4 regions of the Lysinibacillus sp. fkY74-1 genome follow, and region 4 is predicted to be linked to each of the others. Evidence: riboswitches for the same ligand, from Rfam matches in the RefSeq annotation. Region 4 holds a riboswitch; each other region holds the start of a gene.
What was found. Region 4 has a riboswitch for cobalamin ahead of ACE1MS_RS13905 (energy-coupling factor ABC transporter permease). Riboswitches for the same ligand answer to the same signal wherever they lie in the genome.

Region 1 (4,530 bases), 680 kb from region 4:
ACGCCATGATGGACATCAACGTTTAACGTTCATCAAGGCCCTTACAGGCAAGTTACATGTTCGGGATGAATTTACATTTGGAGATATCACAGAAAAAGTAACAGAAATTCGCCTATATAACGGCAGTCGATTTGAAACTGTTCAGCAAGTTGAGGCTGGTGAAATCTTCGCTGTTAAAGGGCTCAGTCAGGCAAATATTGGGGATCGAATTGGCAGTAAATTGCTATCACTGCCCTATGAGCTTGTCCCTACATTACAGGCAAAAGTTCAATATGAGGGTGAGCAACATATAAAAGAAGTATTAAGGATTTTCCGTTTACTAGAGGCCGAGGAGCCGTCATTGCGTGTCGTGTGGCAGGAAAAATTTCAGGAAATCCATGTGCACATAATGGGTGTCATTCAGTTAGAAGTCCTGATTGACGTGTTATTGAAACGTTTTGCATTACACATTTCTTTTGGAGAGCCGCAAATATTATATATGGAGACAATTGGGACAACCGTTACAGGCTACGGTCATTTTGAGCCACTCAAGCATTATGCAGAGGTTCATTTATTAATGGAGCCTAATGAACGCGGAGCAGGAATTACCTTTAGTAATGCCTGTCATGCCGATGATTTATCAGTGGGCAACCAGCGTCTCGTTGAGAAGCACTTGTTTGAGCGTGATCATCACGGCTTACTCACAGGCTACGCCGTCACAGATATTCATTTTACGCTATTAACGGGGCGTGGTCACAATGAGCATACCTCTGGTGGTGATTTCCGAGAAGCTACTTTCCGAGCACTACGTCAAGGACTAGAACAAGCACAGAACATCCTGCTTGAGCCATATTATCGCTTTAAAATGAAAGCTTCCAATGATTTTATTGGCCGTATGATGACTGACATTCAACAGGCTGCCGGCACATTCGACGACCCAGACCTCACCGAAACTGACGTTGTTTTGACAGGACGTGCACCTGTAGCAACCTTTATGAGCTATAGCACAATCTTTGCTGCCTATACCAATGGGAAAGGCTCACTTACCCTCCAATTTGATGGCTATGATGTGTGTCATAATGCAGAAGAAGTAATAGCCCAGATAGGCTATGATAAAAATGCGGACCCTGAATACAGTTCTTCCAGCATTTTTTGCGCTAAAGGCAAAGGCTATACTGTCCCTTGGCAAGAGGCTCAAGCAGCCATGCACTTTCAGGGATAAGTCAAGTAAAGTATTTGCAAGGACGGTGTGTTAGGCTAATAGCCTCAGATGAAGCATGATACGCTGGCATAAATAAAACAAGCCCCCCGCTTCATGGAGGGCTTGTTTTCATATCGCACCGACAGCTTTCTTTGAGGGCTTATGGACCTGATAAGCAGGTTCAACCACCACATAGCCCTGCGTATTAGTGAAGTCGATTAAAACTTTACCAGGCTGACTTTTTAATATTTGTAGTTGATCAATTAATGTTAACAATAGCTCATGGCCGTTCCCTCGTGGATGCCAATTTAAGTGATCACCATTTAACTCCTGAACCGCATCCAGAAATTGTTTATATTCCTGCTGCGCGAATGCGATTAGTTGATCCTGATGAGAAATTTCCATTAAATCATTTATATAAGTTTCATAAAAACGTATAACAATGGAGCATAGTAAATCATTGACACGTGCAGCGCTTAACACGGGATTGGGCTCTTGTGAAAGGCGATCAAGGTTAGGCTTTGCTCGTGTTGAATCAATGCGTGTAATTAAGTGATACGGCTCCCCGTTCACCTCATATATAATAGGGTTCGTCGGCATATACATCATAAAGCTATTCGTCTTCGTTTTCAGTTGATCCGTTAACGTTGCCAGAGCAAAAAGATGGCCTTCTACCTCACCATTTCTTATCCAAATAATGTCTTTATTATATAAAATTCGCTCAAAAAAGCGGTTGTTGCGAATCAGCTTCGTTGCTAATAATTGATCAATCAGTGATTCAACCACCATTCTTGTTTTCGCTTTTTTAGCAATTTCTGTCCTTGGCTGCTTACAAATGGTCATATCTACAAAAGGCGTTTCCTGTGTTATCGTTGCATGAATATTCATCCTATGTGCATCCCCTTTGCGTACATATTTTCAAAACAAAAAGGACTTCCTTCTATGTTTGAGGAAATCCTTCGCTTTAATGTGATTCATCACACAATGCCAAACAAACCCTAAGTAAATGTGAAGGAGTTCGAAAATGAACCCTTTCATGAACTTTGGGCGTTTGACGTACTGTGACGAACAGAGCATTCTGTTTTGTCAACATGCCACCTCCTATTCCTCGTAGGTTTATGGTGTGTACTCATAACAGGCAGGTATCCTGACTCATGGTCATCGCCACTTTTCCCCTTCCCATCATTTGACAGTGGTTGCTGAAAAGTCGCTCACATTTACAGTTGCGGGACAGTGTCGGATTCACACCGACTTCCCTTTTAAGCAAATTGCACGCAATTTACACCTATTACTACACGCTATTCAATTGTCATAGGAATCGGGTGTACTCCACATTCCTATTAGATTACTAAAATCAATTGTAAAGTAGTGGATTTCTAAAGTCAAATATCACAATATTTTCCAAACCATTTCTTCACTTAATCTTACAAACTCTGAAATTCTGACAACATGTCTTCCTATTTACTTTGATGGTATGATACTTCCTCAGCTTCATGCGGGTCATCTCTTTCGAAATCCCCTCGGATTCTCTACGCAGCATAATACTGAATAGCTTCAATTTCTTTACCGCTATACGTTCTGGTCTTTTCCAACGAATCAGCAAAATGGTCGTCTTTTTCACATATTAAATCAACGAAACTAGTTAATGTTTTCTCCTAATACGTCCTTTACCGAATATCTTCTTTTTAACATCCGTATCACCTTCATCTATTTTTCGGCGTATATACTCGCATGAGAATAAATTTTAGCGAATGATTAACGGCTTTTAAAAAAGGAGTTACGACACTTTTATTTTAGGTTATTAGTTATGTAATATTTGATAAAATAAGTTACGAGCGCAGGGGATTCCTGCGCTCATTTTTTTAACGCAAAACCGCGAGTTAAATCGGGATAAGACACTTGCATCATTTTGAAATACTAACATAAACAACCTATAAACGCACCTCAGACAAACCTATACGCACAACTACGCGATTCAACGATTCTCGCTACATCTGACAGCGTTGAGTGATGTAACTAAAGAGTAATAACTTCACCAGAGTATTGTCTTAATTGTTCAATGGCTACTGTTACGGCTACTTCCTCAGTCTCAATCAAACTCAATCCTTTTTTAATAGGACTCCAAAATTCATATCCGCAGTCTTCTTGCCACATATATACTTCTGTTGTAAAAAGACCATCTCTCCGTTTTATAATTTGAACTTTATATTGATGACTTGGAGACATTATTTCCTTTAGCATCTGTTCCATCGTTTCACCATCTTTACAAATAGTAATGTGTATAACTATTATTCTTCAAAAAGAAAAAAAGCTTTGAGCAAAATCTTAAAAACAGGGGGCTTGGGAAGGTCATGCATTTTCAACACAAAAAAAGAGGTTTATGGTGTGTATTCGTAACAGGCTGGTATCCTGACTCATGGCCATTTCCACTTTTCCTCTTCCCGTCCAACTTAAAACGGTATTTTCTAAGGTCAAATACTAAGCTAAACACCAGTAATTGAATAAAAAAGGATAATAGACAATACTGCAAAGGTTTGAATGATAATCCCGATCACGCTACAAATTAAACCAGAAATTGCCAAACCTCTGCCATTTTCATTTCTTTTAGCAATTTCCTTTGTTGCCATTCTTGATAAAACTACTCCGAAAATCCCAAGAACTAATCCAATAAATGGTACGATGATAGAAAGAATACCAAGCGTTAATGAAATGATAGATTTATTATTCATTTCAATTTTTTCAACCATTTCCCTCAACCCCCAACAATCTAATGTTACGAATCACACTTCTTCAAAAAACAGTTCCATCCATTGAATTCTATCAATATTATTGAAATATATCTATTATTTTACAATATAAAAGGTTATGCGTAAGGTAGAACCAGTCAGCGTTTCTTTGCTAATTTCTAAGCTCTGTGCGCTTGCTCCCTAATTGGAACGGGGCGACAGCAACACCCCTCACATAGTAATTTCCCCATCCCTATTCCCCCTTTCTAAGCACAGCCAAAAAAGCCTCGCATCTATGCGGGCTTTGTATGTGATTCGTGATTTTGGCTTTATTTCATTATTACGAGACTAAAACATACTGCGCTAAAACACTTTGCACTTTATAAATATTGGTCGCCTTATTGAAGCTTTTTTGGATAGGTAGCGAACTGCCTGATACCCATATTTTTAGCTCTGCGTCTAAATCAAATGTACCAGCCGTTTCTACTGAAAAATGAATAATATTTTTATAGGGGATCGAATGGTATTCCGTTTTCTTACCAGTAACTCCTTGCTTATCAATGAGGATTAATCGTTTATTCGTAAAAATAAATATGTCTCTAATAATTTTATAGGCATTTTTGA
Region 2 (4,530 bases), 1.7 Mb from region 4:
CCGTGTCGATTTGATGATGGAGAATGGTCTTTTAGAAGAGGTCCAAGGGCTATGGCAACAAAATATCCGGGGTGTGCAGTCTATACAAGCCATTGGTTATAAGGAATTATATGATTATTTAGATGGCAAATGTTCACTAGAAGGCGCCATAGACAGCTTAAAACAAAATTCTCGTCGCTATGCGAAAAGGCAACTTACTTATTTCCGCAATAAAATGGATGTCCATTTTGTGATGACAGGTGAACAATTATAAAATTAAAGAAAAATTTCTAAAAATTACTAATTGATAAATTGGTAGAACGTGCTACTATAGGAATGAAGAGGTAGAAAGTTAGTAGGGAGGCTATTTGATGAAATCAATCAACTTGCAAGATACGTTCTTGAACCAACTACGTAAAAACAGTGTTTTTGTAACTGTATTTCTATTAAACGGATTTCAGTTAAAAGGGACTGTGAAATCATATGATAATTTTACAGTTCTATTATTGGATGCTGATAATAAGCAGCACCTGATTTACAAGCACGCTATTTCTACATTCGTTCCAGCAAAACCAATAGAATTTTTAGAGACAGAAGCATAAAAAGATTGTTAAACAGTTAGTGTACTCCACACTGGCTGTTTTTTTTGCTTCAGGCTATAATGATAAAGGAAATAGATATTTGGAGGACGAGTTTGATGAAATCAATGGAAACAACACAATTATTAGAACTATTAGATGCAAATGAAGACCTATATATTATTGATGTTCGTGAAGAGGATGAAGTAGCACACGGCATGATTCCTGGCGCTCAGCATATCGCTCTTGGGACAATCCCAGAACGTCTAGAGGAATTAGATGAAACAAAGCCATATATTATCGTTTGTAAGGCTGGTGGCCGTTCAGCTAATGCTTGTTCTTATTTAGAAGCACAAGGATTTGATGTGACAAACCTAGAAGGTGGCATGTTAGCTTACGATGGCGAATTAGAATTTAAATAATGACATAATGAAAAAAGAAAGAGTGTATACTCTTTCTTTTTTCATGTGCTTATTTTTGGAGTGAGTCCATGATGAGGCTAAAGTTTTTTTCAAAGTTCATGTACGGGTTCACATTTTTTTGCCCCCGAACCTTTGAAGCATAACTGGCAAAATTTAAACCAGCACCGTATATTTGTAAAGCGCCATTCGCCAGGTCTCCCTTTTTTAGAAGCTCAATGCCATCCTGTAAGAAATTTTCACTCTCATCGAAGTGACATTCCGCCATGTATTTATCTCCACTATAATATAATTTCAAATTTTCTATAATGACATACGCCGTTCCTTCACTGATGAAAGCATCAACATTCATTAATAACTGATTAATCGGTTTTACTAACTGCGCATATTGACTATCATAGTTTTCACAAGTCTCTGCAATAGCGTTTCTTAATTCTCTTGCGTGCACTCTAACTCCTCCTTAAAGAAAATTTTATCCTTACCTAATGAAGTAATTAGTGATTCATTTTCCCTTTATCTATAAAACATACTCTTTAATTTTCTGAAATATGTTACAATTATATCGGTGAAGGAGGGATTTGTATGTTTCGTTCAATAGCACCCCCAACAATGTCTTTACAGTAGAATCTACTGGTAAGGCATACAATAACAGTTTGCTCATTTTCAATAGATTCTACTGTGTAGGTTAATACTTATACGTAGAAAGTAGGAATTGTAATGAGCGGAAAATTAGCGTTTGTATTATCCATGATTATTTTTGGCGCAGTTGGTGTTTTTGCCAAGTATATACCTTTATCTTCAAGTGAAATCGCTTTTTGGATGAGCTTAATTGGTGCTTGTTTTTTGATAGTGATTTTTATTTATAAAAAGGAAAGCTTTACGAAAAGAAGTATTCTCAAAAATAAGTGGAAATTAGTACTTTCTAGTGTTGCCTTATGTGGGAATTGGATTTTTTTATTTCAGGCTTATAAAGAAACAACAATTGCTAATGCTGCACTTAGTTATTATGTTGCACCAGTACTCGTTATCTGTTTATCTCCAATTATCTTAAAGGAGAAGCTAGTTGGCAGAAAAATGATGTATGTCTGTGTGGCCCTTATCGGACTTTATTTGATTGTCCAAAGTCAAGGCACTGGGGACAGTAAACAATTTATTGGCATTGTCTACGGTCTTATCGCCGCATGCTTTTACACAGCTCTAACATTTACAAATAAATGTATAGGTAACATAAAAGAACCAGGAAATACATTAATTCAACTAGCTTTAGCAGCATTTTTCCTTTGTTTTTATATACTTGGGACAACAGGATTTCAGGTCATGACAATCAGTTTTAAGTCAGTCTTACTATTAATAGTATTAGGTATTGTCCATGCAGGAGTTGGATTTTTATTGTTCTTTTGGGGCATGTCAAAGCTGAAAGGGCAAAGTATAGCCATCCTTAGCTATATAGATCCACTGACATCATTAGTCATTTCAACGATGTTTATTGGAGAAAAAATGACGCTACTACAACTAATAGGAGCGATACTATTATTAGGGTCAACATTGCTAAGTGAGCTAGAAAAAAATAGGTAGCCGAAGAAATGATACAAGTAACGCATTCAAATATTGACAGAAAAAATACTCTGTCGTAGATTAAAAGTAGTTTAATATAAGCATTAGGTGCCCATTAAGGGAGAATAGGGAATAAAGTGAAAAACTTTAGCGGACCCGCCACTGTAAAAGGGAGTTTAATAGTGAAGACCACTAGCTCATTGCTGGGAAGGTACTATGAAATGTTGAACTTAAGCCAGGAGACCTGCCTATTTGCTTTAAGAATATAGATGATGGAAAAGTCTGTAGTTTATTTGTCATGACAATAAACTACAGGCTTTTATTTTGTCTTCATGAAGAACGAGAGGAGAAATGACAATGCAATTATTACATGACACGATTCAAAACATTCAAGGCGCTGATAAAAATAGTAGGGAGCAAGCAAGAAAACGAATAGATATTCTTTGTAAGCCTCCAGGAAGCTTAGGGAAATTGGAGTCCATTGCTGTGCAACTATCTGGAATTACAGGCCAGTTATATCCGATGATTGATAAAAAGGTGATGATTGTCTGTGCAGCAGATCATGGAGTTTGTGAAGAAGGCGTGACGCCGAATCCTCAAGAGGTTACTTTATTTCAAACATTGAATTTTCCGAAGGGAGGTACAGGTGTTTGTGCAATTGCAAGTGTGACCAATACCAAAGTTGTAACGGTAGATGTTGGAGTTAAGGAGGATATCCCTCTCAATGCGGACGTAATCATCCAAAAGGTGAAATATGGAACAGGTAATATAGCACAGGGCCCTGCTATGTCTAGAGAGGAGGCTATTCAATCCATAGAAGTGGGGATTCGTGTGGCAACAGACGAAATTACAAAAGGGGCCAACCTACTTGGAACAGGTGAGATGGGCATTGGTAATACAACGCCGAGCACAGCAATCTTAGCTGTTTTGACTGGCTATGACCCTATTCAAATAACCGGGTTTGGAGCAGGTGTTGGTCAAGGAGGAATTGCTCATAAAGCAGCGGTCATTGAAAAAGCAATTATGCTTAACCAACCAAATCCTAACGATATCATTGATGTACTAGCTAAAGTTGGAGGGCTAGAGATTGGGGCTATGGCTGGTATTATACTTGCTGCCGCAAGTCACCGAAAACCTGTTGTGATTGATGGTTTTATTTCGACTATTGCTGCGCTTATAGCTTATCAAATTGAACCGAAAGTAAAGGACTTTATCATACCTTCTCATGCTTCGGAGGAACCCGGAGCTAAAATAGCCGCTGAATTGTTGGGAGTGGAACCGATGCTGCATATGAATATGCGGTTAGGAGAAGGTTCAGGTGCAGCCCTAGCCTTTCCTCTATTAGATGCTGCTTGCTCAATGATGAAAAATATGGTGACACTGGAAGAAGCAACGAATCTTTTGGCTAAATAGTTACTGAAAAACAAATAAGCGCAAATAGTTAAAGAGCTATTTGCGCTTATTCGTTTTTTTTTATCAATGATAGACTCTATGCCCGATTCAACCTTCGCAAAGGTAAACGCCATTTCATCATATAGGAAAGAATACGTAATGCTGTAATTACCGCAAATAAAATATAAAGGAAGATATCTCCTGTAAAAACTTCAAATCCAATAACAAGCCCTGCGAGAGCAGCCCACACACCATAGACTTCGTCACGAAGTACAAGTGGTTTTCGTCTAGCTAATAAATCACGCACGATACCACCACCCGACCCTGTTAAGACCGCAGCTACGATGACAGCACTAATCGGCATATCCAGCTTTACGGCGTAGAGTGCGCCTTGAATAGCAAATGCTGATAAACCAATCGCATCTGTAAAATTACCCCAACGATGCCAATGTTGAATCAAATGATGTGGAAAAATAAAAAATATGGTAATTGCAGCAAGCGCAATTTGAAACATCATATCCTGTCCCCATAATGTCGTGACAGGTAGACCGATAAGTAAATTTCGAATAGCCCCTCCACCAAAAGCAGTGACAATACCGAGTATATAA
Region 3 (4,530 bases), 1.4 Mb from region 4:
AACAAGTGTAACGCCTCCAATAATGAAGCTTACAAATAAATGTGCTTTCATATAGCCTAATGTTGCATCCTTTAAACGGTTTAAAATAATTTTTATTTTCTTTGCTGTATTAGGCTTTAAATACTTATAAGTAATGCGCTTCAATTTTGGCAGATCAAGCATAAATAGGAATAGGGCAATCATATAGACGAGAAGACTGATAAATAGCCTTGGAATCTCTGAAAAGAAGGCTGAAACTTTGCTATAATTAAAGAAACTTAAAAAAGTTTCTTCAATTTTCTTTATGAAATCCATTGTGGTTTTTTGAAGCGAAGTACTAACTTCAGGTGGAAAGTCTTCAGTGTATTTAGAAATATTTTCTTGCATATGAAGCCACATATCTGATAGCTTGGAAATATAATAGGGAGCTTGCTTAGACAATAAAATTATTTGCGTCATGATCTGTGTAATTGAAATATAGCAAATAATAGAAATTATAATGACACTCACTATGTATATAAAGGCAACTGCAATTTTTCGAGACATTTTCCAGCGCCTTTTAAAGAACATGACGATCGGTTCAAGGAAAAATGCGCTAATAGCTGCTAATATTAACGGCATAGATACAGGAATAATAAAATAAGCAGCTATAATTAGGGACAGAATCACTAGCAATCGAAAAATCAATTTCCTAGCATTAAATTTATTCATAAACTCACCTTCTTTGCGAAAAAAATTAAGTTAAGTGTACCATAAATAAAGTTTAATGACGTTCTGAAACAATAAAGGTAGGGATAAATTATGGAAAAAGAGATTTTGCAACTTTTTAATAATCTAACAGAGCGTAATCGAGATATACAATATGAATCTTACGAGGAACTGATGAAAATTCTGCAGGAGCCCGTAGATTGGACATATGCAGTGTGGGAACAGCTTGTACAAGCACTTACATATAAAAATGGCCATGCCCGTGCACTTGCCGCGCAAATTTTATGTGCTTTAGCTGCAAACAGTGATCCCGAAGAAAGAGTATTGGAAGATTTTTTAAAGATTTGGGCTGTGACCTATGATGATAAGCCTGTCACGGCAAGGCATACATTACAAGCTATTTGGAAAATTGGTTTAGCAGGCCAAGTACAAAGCGATTTAGTTGTATCTTTTTTAGCCAAGAGATTTCAAACTTGTTTAGATGAGAAGCATCCTACTCTCATTCGCTATGATATTATTGTATCCTTAAAAAAATTATATGATCATACGAGTGATTCTAAATTATTAGACATAGCACATCGATTAATTAATGAAGAGCAAAATGTTAAATATAAAAAGAAATATAAGTCAGCCATCCGTTCCTAGTAACGAGATGGTGTTTTTTGTGCAAACTCTTTGGTTATTGGAGAATAGTCAATTATAATATATGAAAAAAACAAAAGGGGTTAGGGAATGAGCATTTATAATTATTTAGTACGAAAGCCGAATGGTGAAATTTTATCAATGGAAACATTTCGCGGAAAAACATTGCTAATAGTTAATACAGCTAATCAGTGCCGATTTACATATCAATTTGAAGACTTACAAAAAATGTACGATAAATATGGAAAAAATAATTTTGTCGTTCTAGGTTTTCCTTGCGATCAATTTGGCCACCAAAATCCAGAAGATGGAGAGGAAACTGCGCATCTTTGTAAAGTAAACTACGGAGTTACATTCCCCATTTTTGAGCTTATCCAAGTAAATGGTGAGACGACACATCCTTTATTTAATTATTTAAAACATGAAGTCGATTTCCGTGAATTCGGGAAAGCAAGCATGCAGGAGAAAATGCTGGCTGAGGCGATCGTTCAATTTGCTCCAAGTTTCTTAGATGGTCGAAATATTCGCTGGAATTTTACTAAATTTTTAGTAGATGCAAGCGGAAAAACCGTAGCTCGCTTTGAGCCTACAGACTCACAGCTTGATATTGAGCAAGCAATTGAAAAAGTATTATAGTCGAGTAACTTTAATGCTATGATATCGCCTATAAAACGAGTATCCTTTTTGTACGTAACTATTTTTTCCTATCAATCTATGATAAACTGCATTACAAGTGAATTATTCTTGCAGAATAAAGGTGCTTGCTAGCATAATCGGGAATTCGGTAAAAGCCGAAGCTGTTTCCGCAACTGTAAGTACAGCCATTATAAAGATTAGCCACTGTTTCGTAGGAAATGGGAAGGTTCTTTATAGCTATTATATATTTCATATAATAGCATTGTACAAGCCAGGAGACCGACCTTTATTTGAACGTATAACAACTCTTCGGAAGCTAGGAGGATATACGGCAAATACATAGGCAGTGTCGTGTTTGTATGACAATCATTATGTTATTTTCGTCGTTCCTTTGCGTGAGGAGCGACGTTTTTTTATGTACTGAACAAGCGAGAATTTTCATTTGGAAAAATGGGGGGATAGTAGATTGAAAAAAGATGCACGTTATTCTTGTTATCCTTTTATGCGTGAGAGGGCTTCAACTGTCGATTTTGAGATTCGCACAGATAGTTTAACAACGCATATAGGGGTTGCACTAGCTGTAGTGAAGAAAGAGGATGTCCAGGCTGTTGCAGATGATTTAATGCAGATTTTACCTATGGCTTATCATGTTAATGGCTCTGTTCGTGGAAAGCTAGCAGTTACAGATGAAGATCTATCCTGGTTAAGTGCGCGCTATGATTTTTATGTTCGTCATGTGAAGGATGAGATTCAAAATTTTGTTTTACCTCAAGGAACAGAGGCGGCGGCTGCTCTACATCTTTGCCGTAGTGAGGCGAAAAAATCGTATCGAACTTTACACAAGGTTTCAGAAGAACAAGAGGTGCCGTCTATTCTCTTTGATTATTTAGGCTTATTAGCCAATGTATGTTTTGTAATGGCTGTCTATATGAATCAACAAGCCGGAATAGCTGAAATTCCGTTTATGAGTAAATCCTATCCAATGAAAAAGAAAAAGGTGAATAATAATGAAGAAACTATTTAATTTACACTGGCTATCGGTCTTATTGCTAGCGCTCGTTTTAGCAGGTTGTGGTACCGCGGGAGATACAAAAAATAAGGATGTGTCTCAAGATGAACAAAAGATTGAGCAAACAAGTTATAAAGTAACCGATGATCGTGGTGTGGAAATAGAGTTTAAGGAAGTGCCAAAAACAGTTGTGTCTTTACAACCTAGTAACACAGAAATTCTATTTGCACTAGGGGTTGGCGATAAAATTGTAGGTGCCACTGAATATGATACTTATCCAGAAGCAGCTCAAAAAATCGAACGTGTTTCTGATACTGTGAATTATAACAGTGAGCGAATTATAGCGTTAAAGCCAGATGTTGTGATTGCGTATACGATTGGTAAGAAGGATGCACTTAAGCCACTCGAAGATGCAGGAATTAAAGTGTTTGTTATTCAATCAGCGGCTACATTCGATGATGTATATGGAGATATCGAACAAATTGCTGCCGTTATGGATGTGAAGGATAAAGGAAAGGCATTAAACGAAGAAATTAAAGCAAAAATCGCTGATGTGAAAACAAAGGTTAAAGAAGTAAAAACACCCAAAAATGTTTATTTAGAGATTAGTCCAAAGCCAGAAATATATACAGCAGGCTCTAGCACTTTCCAACAAGAAATACTAAATACGGCAAATGTAAAGAATGTGTTTGCAGATTTAAATGGCTGGAAGCTAGTATCTGAGGAAGATGTTATTGCGAGAAATCCAGACGTCATTTTAACAACAGTCAACTATACAGAAAATCCAATTGGAGAAATCCTTGCTCGTGATGGGTGGAGTACGGTATCAGCTATTCAAAATAAGGCAGTTCAACCCCTTGACACAGATATCTCAAATCGCCCAGGTCCGCGTATCGGTGAAGCAGTTGAGCTAGTTGCTAAAGCTGTGTATCCAGAGTTATATAAATAAGATCGTAGAAAATGCTAGTTGTTTATTACAGCTAGCATTTTTTATTTTATTACCTAGTGTGAAAATTGGTATTCATGTAGTTTGTTCGATAGAATAAAGATAAGAACACTTATTAATATAGGGAGGTGTAGTTCAGTGAAGCAAGTACAAAAAAATATTTCGTTTGAGGCCGTTTATAATTTCCGAGATATGGGGGGGTATCAAACGAGAGATGGGCGTGTTATAAGGGAGGGCTTATTTTATCGCTCCGCCGCACTTGGTAAAATGACATCGACAGATAAAGAATTATTTGAAACATTAGGTATTAAAACAATTTTTGATTATCGTGACACGAATGAAGTACAACATAACCCTAATCCTGTATTTCCACAAACTCGATATATTCAAATCCCGGCGAAGGGAAAGCATGCTTTTGAAATGCCAACAAATACAGGTGGTAGAGAGTTTTATAAAGTAGTTAACGCTGATATGTTCAAGGACTTTTATGCACAAATGCCTTTCCATAATCCCTCTTTTAAGGAATTAATGTTGACGATACAAAACCCTGATAATTTAGGACTAGTCCATCATTGCGCAGTTGGAAAAGACCGAACAGGAATTGGCGGAG
Region 4 (4,530 bases):
CATATAGCCGATAAAGTAGCCGATAAAACCAGCACCAATAGCTGCTTGTAGCACGAATAATAAGCTTTCAATTTCACCACTGGGCGGTTCCCATAAACTATCAAACCATGGCTCATACTCTGCATTAATCTCTCCAATGGCAGCTTCGGCTTCACCATCAGCTCCGCCAAATTCTGCTCCCTTTTGGACGAAGAGCGGGATAATGGCCAATAGCACTACAATCGCTAATAGTAATAAATTTCGTTTCATATTAGTGCGCCTCCTTTGTAGAGAAAACACGTAAAGACTTTAATTCGCTAATATTATATTTTTTCAAGAAGTTCATGACAATAACTGTTAATATCCCTTCACTCACAGCTAACGGGATTTGTGTTAAGGCAAAAATACTTGCGAACTTTGTAAATGAAGCCATAAAGCCACCGACTTCAGATGGGAAGGCAAGTGCTAATTGAATAGAAGTCACCACATATGTACCTAAATCCCCAAGCATAGCCGCAAAGAAAATAGCTAATGAAAACGATAACCCCATTTTTTGCGCCCCTTTAAATACAAAGTAGACGATAAACGGACCTACGATAGCCATCGAAAATGCATTAGCCCCTAATGTTGTGATTCCACCATGTGCTAAAAGTAAAGATTGAAATAATAAAACAATTGTCCCGATGACACTCATCGCTAACGGTCCAAATAAGACTGTTCCGAGACCTACCCCTGTTGGATGTGAACAGCTCCCTGTAACTGAAGGGATTTTTAAGGCTGATAGAACAAAGGCAAATGCACCAGACAGTCCCAGAATCATTTTTGTTTCTGGGTTTTCTTCGATTGTTTTACGAATAGAGCGCAATCCTAAAATAATAAATGGGACGGAGATTACCCACCAAAAAATAGCCCATTCGATTGGTAAAAAACCTTCCATGATATGCATGGCGAAGGCACGTTTTGGCACCATTAAAAAAGCCAATACAAAATAACTAAGTTTCCACCAAGACAGCTTCAATTTTCTTCCTCCAAACTATAAATAGATTTTTAGAATGTAGCGTGCGTAATAAAAAAAGCACTTTTCCGTTGTTGGAAAAGTGCATAGCTAAAAAAGCAAATAACATTCTCATCTGCTAAGCCGCACACCTATCCTCGTAGGATGAAACGATCACATATTTTCGGCAGGTCTCCTGGCTCTAGTTCAACACTTTATAGGTCTTCCCATCCATTGGACAGTGACATTTTCTATAAAGCTCCCTATTACAGTGGCGGGACCGCGCCGGACTTGAACCGGCTTCCCTTTTAAGTAAAATGACGAGCATTTTACACCAAAAATAGTAAGTTGTGAGATTTCACGACAAAGTGTACCACGAATTTCCATAAATATGCTATACTTTTTTATAAAAATTTTGAAATAGACTATCAATTTCGAAAATTCTGATTACTAAGGATTTTGAGAATAAAAGGGAACAACCCCAATTTTAAATAACCAAAAATTCTCTGATAAAATTGATAAATTTGTCATGAATTTTTAAAGAAATATTGAAATTTTAAAATAATAAGATATGATTAAGACAGTTTTCTATTAAATATACAATTAAAAATTTCATATAAAACGTCGATAAGTGCTCGAAAAACTCGAGATAATAGGGAAATTGGTGAAAGTCCAATACAGCCCCCGCTACTGTAATAGCTGATGAAATCGCAATGCCACCTGTGCAAACTAGGGAAGGTGCGACAGTAAAATGAAGCTTAAGTCAGGAAACCTGCTTATCAGATTGTGCATGCAAACTTTTCGGAGGGAGAAGTTGAAGCAAAAGCGAGGATCTGTCTTTCAGTCTATTCGTTTTTATTTGGCTTCTACAAACCTTTACTCTTCGGGAGAGTAAAGGTTTTTCTTTTTCCAAAAGCAAAAGAGGGGAGACATAAAATGACAACGTGGAATTTAGAGGGGATGAAAACACATCTCTTTATTTGCAATGGCAGTAGCTGTATGAACAAGGATGGAGAAGAAATTACCCAAGCTATACGGGACGAAATACAGCGAAACGCACTAGATAAAGAAATACATACGACAAGAACACGCTGTAATGGACGATGTAAGGATGCTTGTGTGGTTATTGCTTACCCCCAGGGGAATTGGTACCGTGTACCATCAACGGAGCATGCTAGAACACTTGTACAGGATTTGCATCATGAATCCTTACATAGCGATCATGTTTATACACTTCGGGAAGGGACATTGCAGCGAACAGCGCAAACGACAGCCATTAAAGGGATTGAAAAGGTGAAAGAGGGGTAAAAACATGGCGCAAAAAGGGAAAATTTTCGTAGTAGGCTTTGGACCTGGAGACTTTAAGCATATTACAACACGTGCAGTAGAGGCTTTACAACAAAGTGATATGATCATAGGCTATAAAACCTATGTTGAGCTGATTCAAGATTTAGTGAGTGCAAAATCTATTGTCAGTACAGGCATGACAGAAGAAGTGTCCCGTGCTCAGGAGGCAGTTCGTCAAGCAGAGGCAGGAAGTATAGTTTCGGTCATTTCGAGTGGAGATGCGGGCGTTTATGGTATGGCGGGATTAGTGTATGAAGTTTTAATTGAGCTAGGCTGGACAGAGGCAACTGGTATTGAAGTCGAGATTGTCCCGGGTATTTCAGCCATCAATTCATGTGCTAGTTTACTTGGTGCACCGATTATGCATGATGCTTGTACCATTAGTTTAAGTGACCACCTCACTCCGTGGAATTTAATTGCGAAGCGTGTGGAAGCTGCAGCAATGGCCGATTTTGTCATTGCTCTATACAATCCTAAAAGCGGTCGCCGTACAAGACAAATTGTCGAAGCACAGCGAATTCTTTTAGAATATCGTTCACCTGACACTCCAGTAGGGCTTGTGAAAAGTGCCTATCGAGAACGTCAAGAAGTGACGATGACCACATTGGCAGACATGTTGGAACATGATATCGGTATGCTGACAACCGTCATTATCGGAAACTCATCTACGTTTTTCTATGATAATAAAATGATTACGCCACGTGGCTACCAACGTAAATATACACTTGGCGAGGAAAAGCAGCCATTACGTCCACATCAGCGTTTACGGGAAGAAAATGAGCCATGGGCGATGAATCAAGAGACAGGAACAGCACGCAATGACTTTGCGGCAGACCCCAATGCAGGGCGAATGAATAAACCCAGTGTAGCCGTTATGCCAAAGCCGAAAAAAACGGCACTTGAAATGGCTACAGCGGCACTTGCAATGGTAAAGGGAACAAATGCTATCAAGGTTACTCCAAAGCTTGTACAACAAAAAATAGAATCCATTTTTGAATTAGCAGTGAGCCCTGGAGTGGCCAATAAATTTTTTACACCACAGCAAATGATGACGTTAGCAGAGGTCGTAGGCGAAGATGGATCGATGGAATACACACCAGATCATCAAATCCATTTAAAAATACCTACAACTACGCCTGAACGCATTACTGAAAAATTACAGCAAGTGGGCTTTTTATTAGCACCAATTGGTGATGTATTGTCGTTGAAGGCTTGCGATTTTTGCTACGGTGAAAAAGCAGATTCCATACCATATGCGGAGGAAATTCAAGAAAAGCTTGGTGGTCTGTCTTTACCGAAAACATTAAATATTGGCTTTAATGGCTGTGGGATGGCTTGTTATCGAGCAGTATTTGACGATATTGGGATTGTCTATCGTAAAAGTAAATTTGATGTCTTTATTGGAGCGAAACCAGTCGGACGTACGGCTCATGCAGCACAGCCTGTTGTAGAAGGCTTGGAGCCTGAACAATTGATTCCTTTAATTACAGATATTATTGAAGAATATAAAGCCAATGCGCATCCAAACGAACGCTTATTTAAATACTTCAAGCGTGTGAAAAAGATATTGCATTTTACGTATCAAGATATGTCTTCCAAAATAAAAATAGAGCCAGCTCCGTGCGGCGACTAGTGAGGAGAAAAGAGATGAAAGCTATATTATTTGTTGGCCATGGTAGCCGTTTAGCAGCAGGAAATGATGAGGTACGTACATTTATCGAGCAAATGACATCTCGCATTGATGAACAATATCTAGTAGAAACATGTTTCCTAGAATTTGCTTCTCCTAACATTGAAGAAGGTATTACAAATTGTGTGAAAAAGGGTGCTACAGAGGTACATGTAATCCCGATTATATTACTTCATGCAGGTCATTCCAAGCTACATATCCCAGCAGAAATCGAGCATGCCCGTGAGCATTATCCGAATATCACATTCACATATGGTCAAACAATTGGCATTCATGAAGAAATATTTGCGATATTACAAGATCGTTTAGTTGAAATTGGATTTAATACAGAACAAGAACAGGAAGATACAGCCGTTTTATTAATTGCTCGAGGTGGCAGTGATCCTTATGCAAATGGGGACTTTTATAAAATCACACGATTGCTATGGGAAAAACTACCTGTTAAATACGTAGAAAGTGCCTTTATGGGTGTAACGGACCCACGTGTTGAAGAAGGCATTGAACGCTGCGTCAAACTAGG

Region 1: it holds a riboswitch for cobalamin, as region 4 does, so the genes downstream of both, ACE1MS_RS10455 (hypothetical protein) here and ACE1MS_RS13905 (energy-coupling factor ABC transporter permease) in region 4, are expected to answer to the same signal.
Region 2: it holds a riboswitch for cobalamin, as region 4 does, so the genes downstream of both, cobT (nicotinate-nucleotide--dimethylbenzimidazole phosphoribosyltransferase) here and ACE1MS_RS13905 (energy-coupling factor ABC transporter permease) in region 4, are expected to answer to the same signal.
Region 3: it holds a riboswitch for cobalamin, as region 4 does, so the genes downstream of both, ACE1MS_RS20890 (hypothetical protein) here and ACE1MS_RS13905 (energy-coupling factor ABC transporter permease) in region 4, are expected to answer to the same signal.

The regions. Positions count from the first base shown of each region.
Region 1 is NZ_CP170173.1:2,150,894-2,155,423, reverse strand. It holds gene ACE1MS_RS10460 (GTP-binding protein) at 1-1,201, shown strand, start outside; gene ACE1MS_RS10455 (hypothetical protein) at 1,310-2,068, opposite strand; cobalamin riboswitch at 2,301-2,484, opposite strand; gene ACE1MS_RS10450 (hypothetical protein) at 3,197-3,430, opposite strand; gene ACE1MS_RS10445 (DUF4190 domain-containing protein) at 3,664-3,927, opposite strand; gene ACE1MS_RS10440 (PH domain-containing protein) at 4,247-4,530, opposite strand, start outside.
Region 2 is NZ_CP170173.1:1,167,358-1,171,887, forward strand. It holds gene miaA (tRNA (adenosine(37)-N6)-dimethylallyltransferase MiaA) at 1-253, shown strand, start outside; gene hfq (RNA chaperone Hfq) at 351-581, shown strand; gene ACE1MS_RS05405 (rhodanese-like domain-containing protein) at 677-979, shown strand; gene ACE1MS_RS05410 (hypothetical protein) at 1,029-1,424, opposite strand; gene ACE1MS_RS05415 (DMT family transporter) at 1,694-2,551, shown strand; cobalamin riboswitch at 2,620-2,796, shown strand; gene cobT (nicotinate-nucleotide--dimethylbenzimidazole phosphoribosyltransferase) at 2,888-3,943, shown strand; gene ACE1MS_RS05425 (trimeric intracellular cation channel family protein) at 4,020-4,530, opposite strand, start outside.
Region 3 is NZ_CP170173.1:4,227,694-4,232,223, reverse strand. It holds gene ytvI (sporulation integral membrane protein YtvI) at 1-690, opposite strand, end outside; gene ACE1MS_RS20900 (hypothetical protein) at 781-1,332, shown strand; gene ACE1MS_RS20895 (glutathione peroxidase) at 1,420-1,965, shown strand; cobalamin riboswitch at 2,068-2,267, shown strand; gene ACE1MS_RS20890 (hypothetical protein) at 2,432-2,989, shown strand; gene ACE1MS_RS20885 (ABC transporter substrate-binding protein) at 2,973-3,923, shown strand; gene ACE1MS_RS20880 (tyrosine-protein phosphatase) at 4,059-4,530, shown strand, end outside.
Region 4 is NZ_CP170173.1:2,834,660-2,839,189, reverse strand. It holds gene ACE1MS_RS13910 (energy-coupling factor ABC transporter substrate-binding protein) at 1-249, opposite strand, end outside; gene ACE1MS_RS13905 (energy-coupling factor ABC transporter permease) at 251-997, opposite strand; cobalamin riboswitch at 1,143-1,327, opposite strand; cobalamin riboswitch at 1,586-1,767, shown strand; gene ACE1MS_RS13900 ((2Fe-2S) ferredoxin domain-containing protein) at 1,910-2,281, shown strand; gene cobJ (precorrin-3B C(17)-methyltransferase) at 2,286-3,953, shown strand; gene ACE1MS_RS13890 (sirohydrochlorin chelatase) at 3,968-4,530, shown strand, end outside.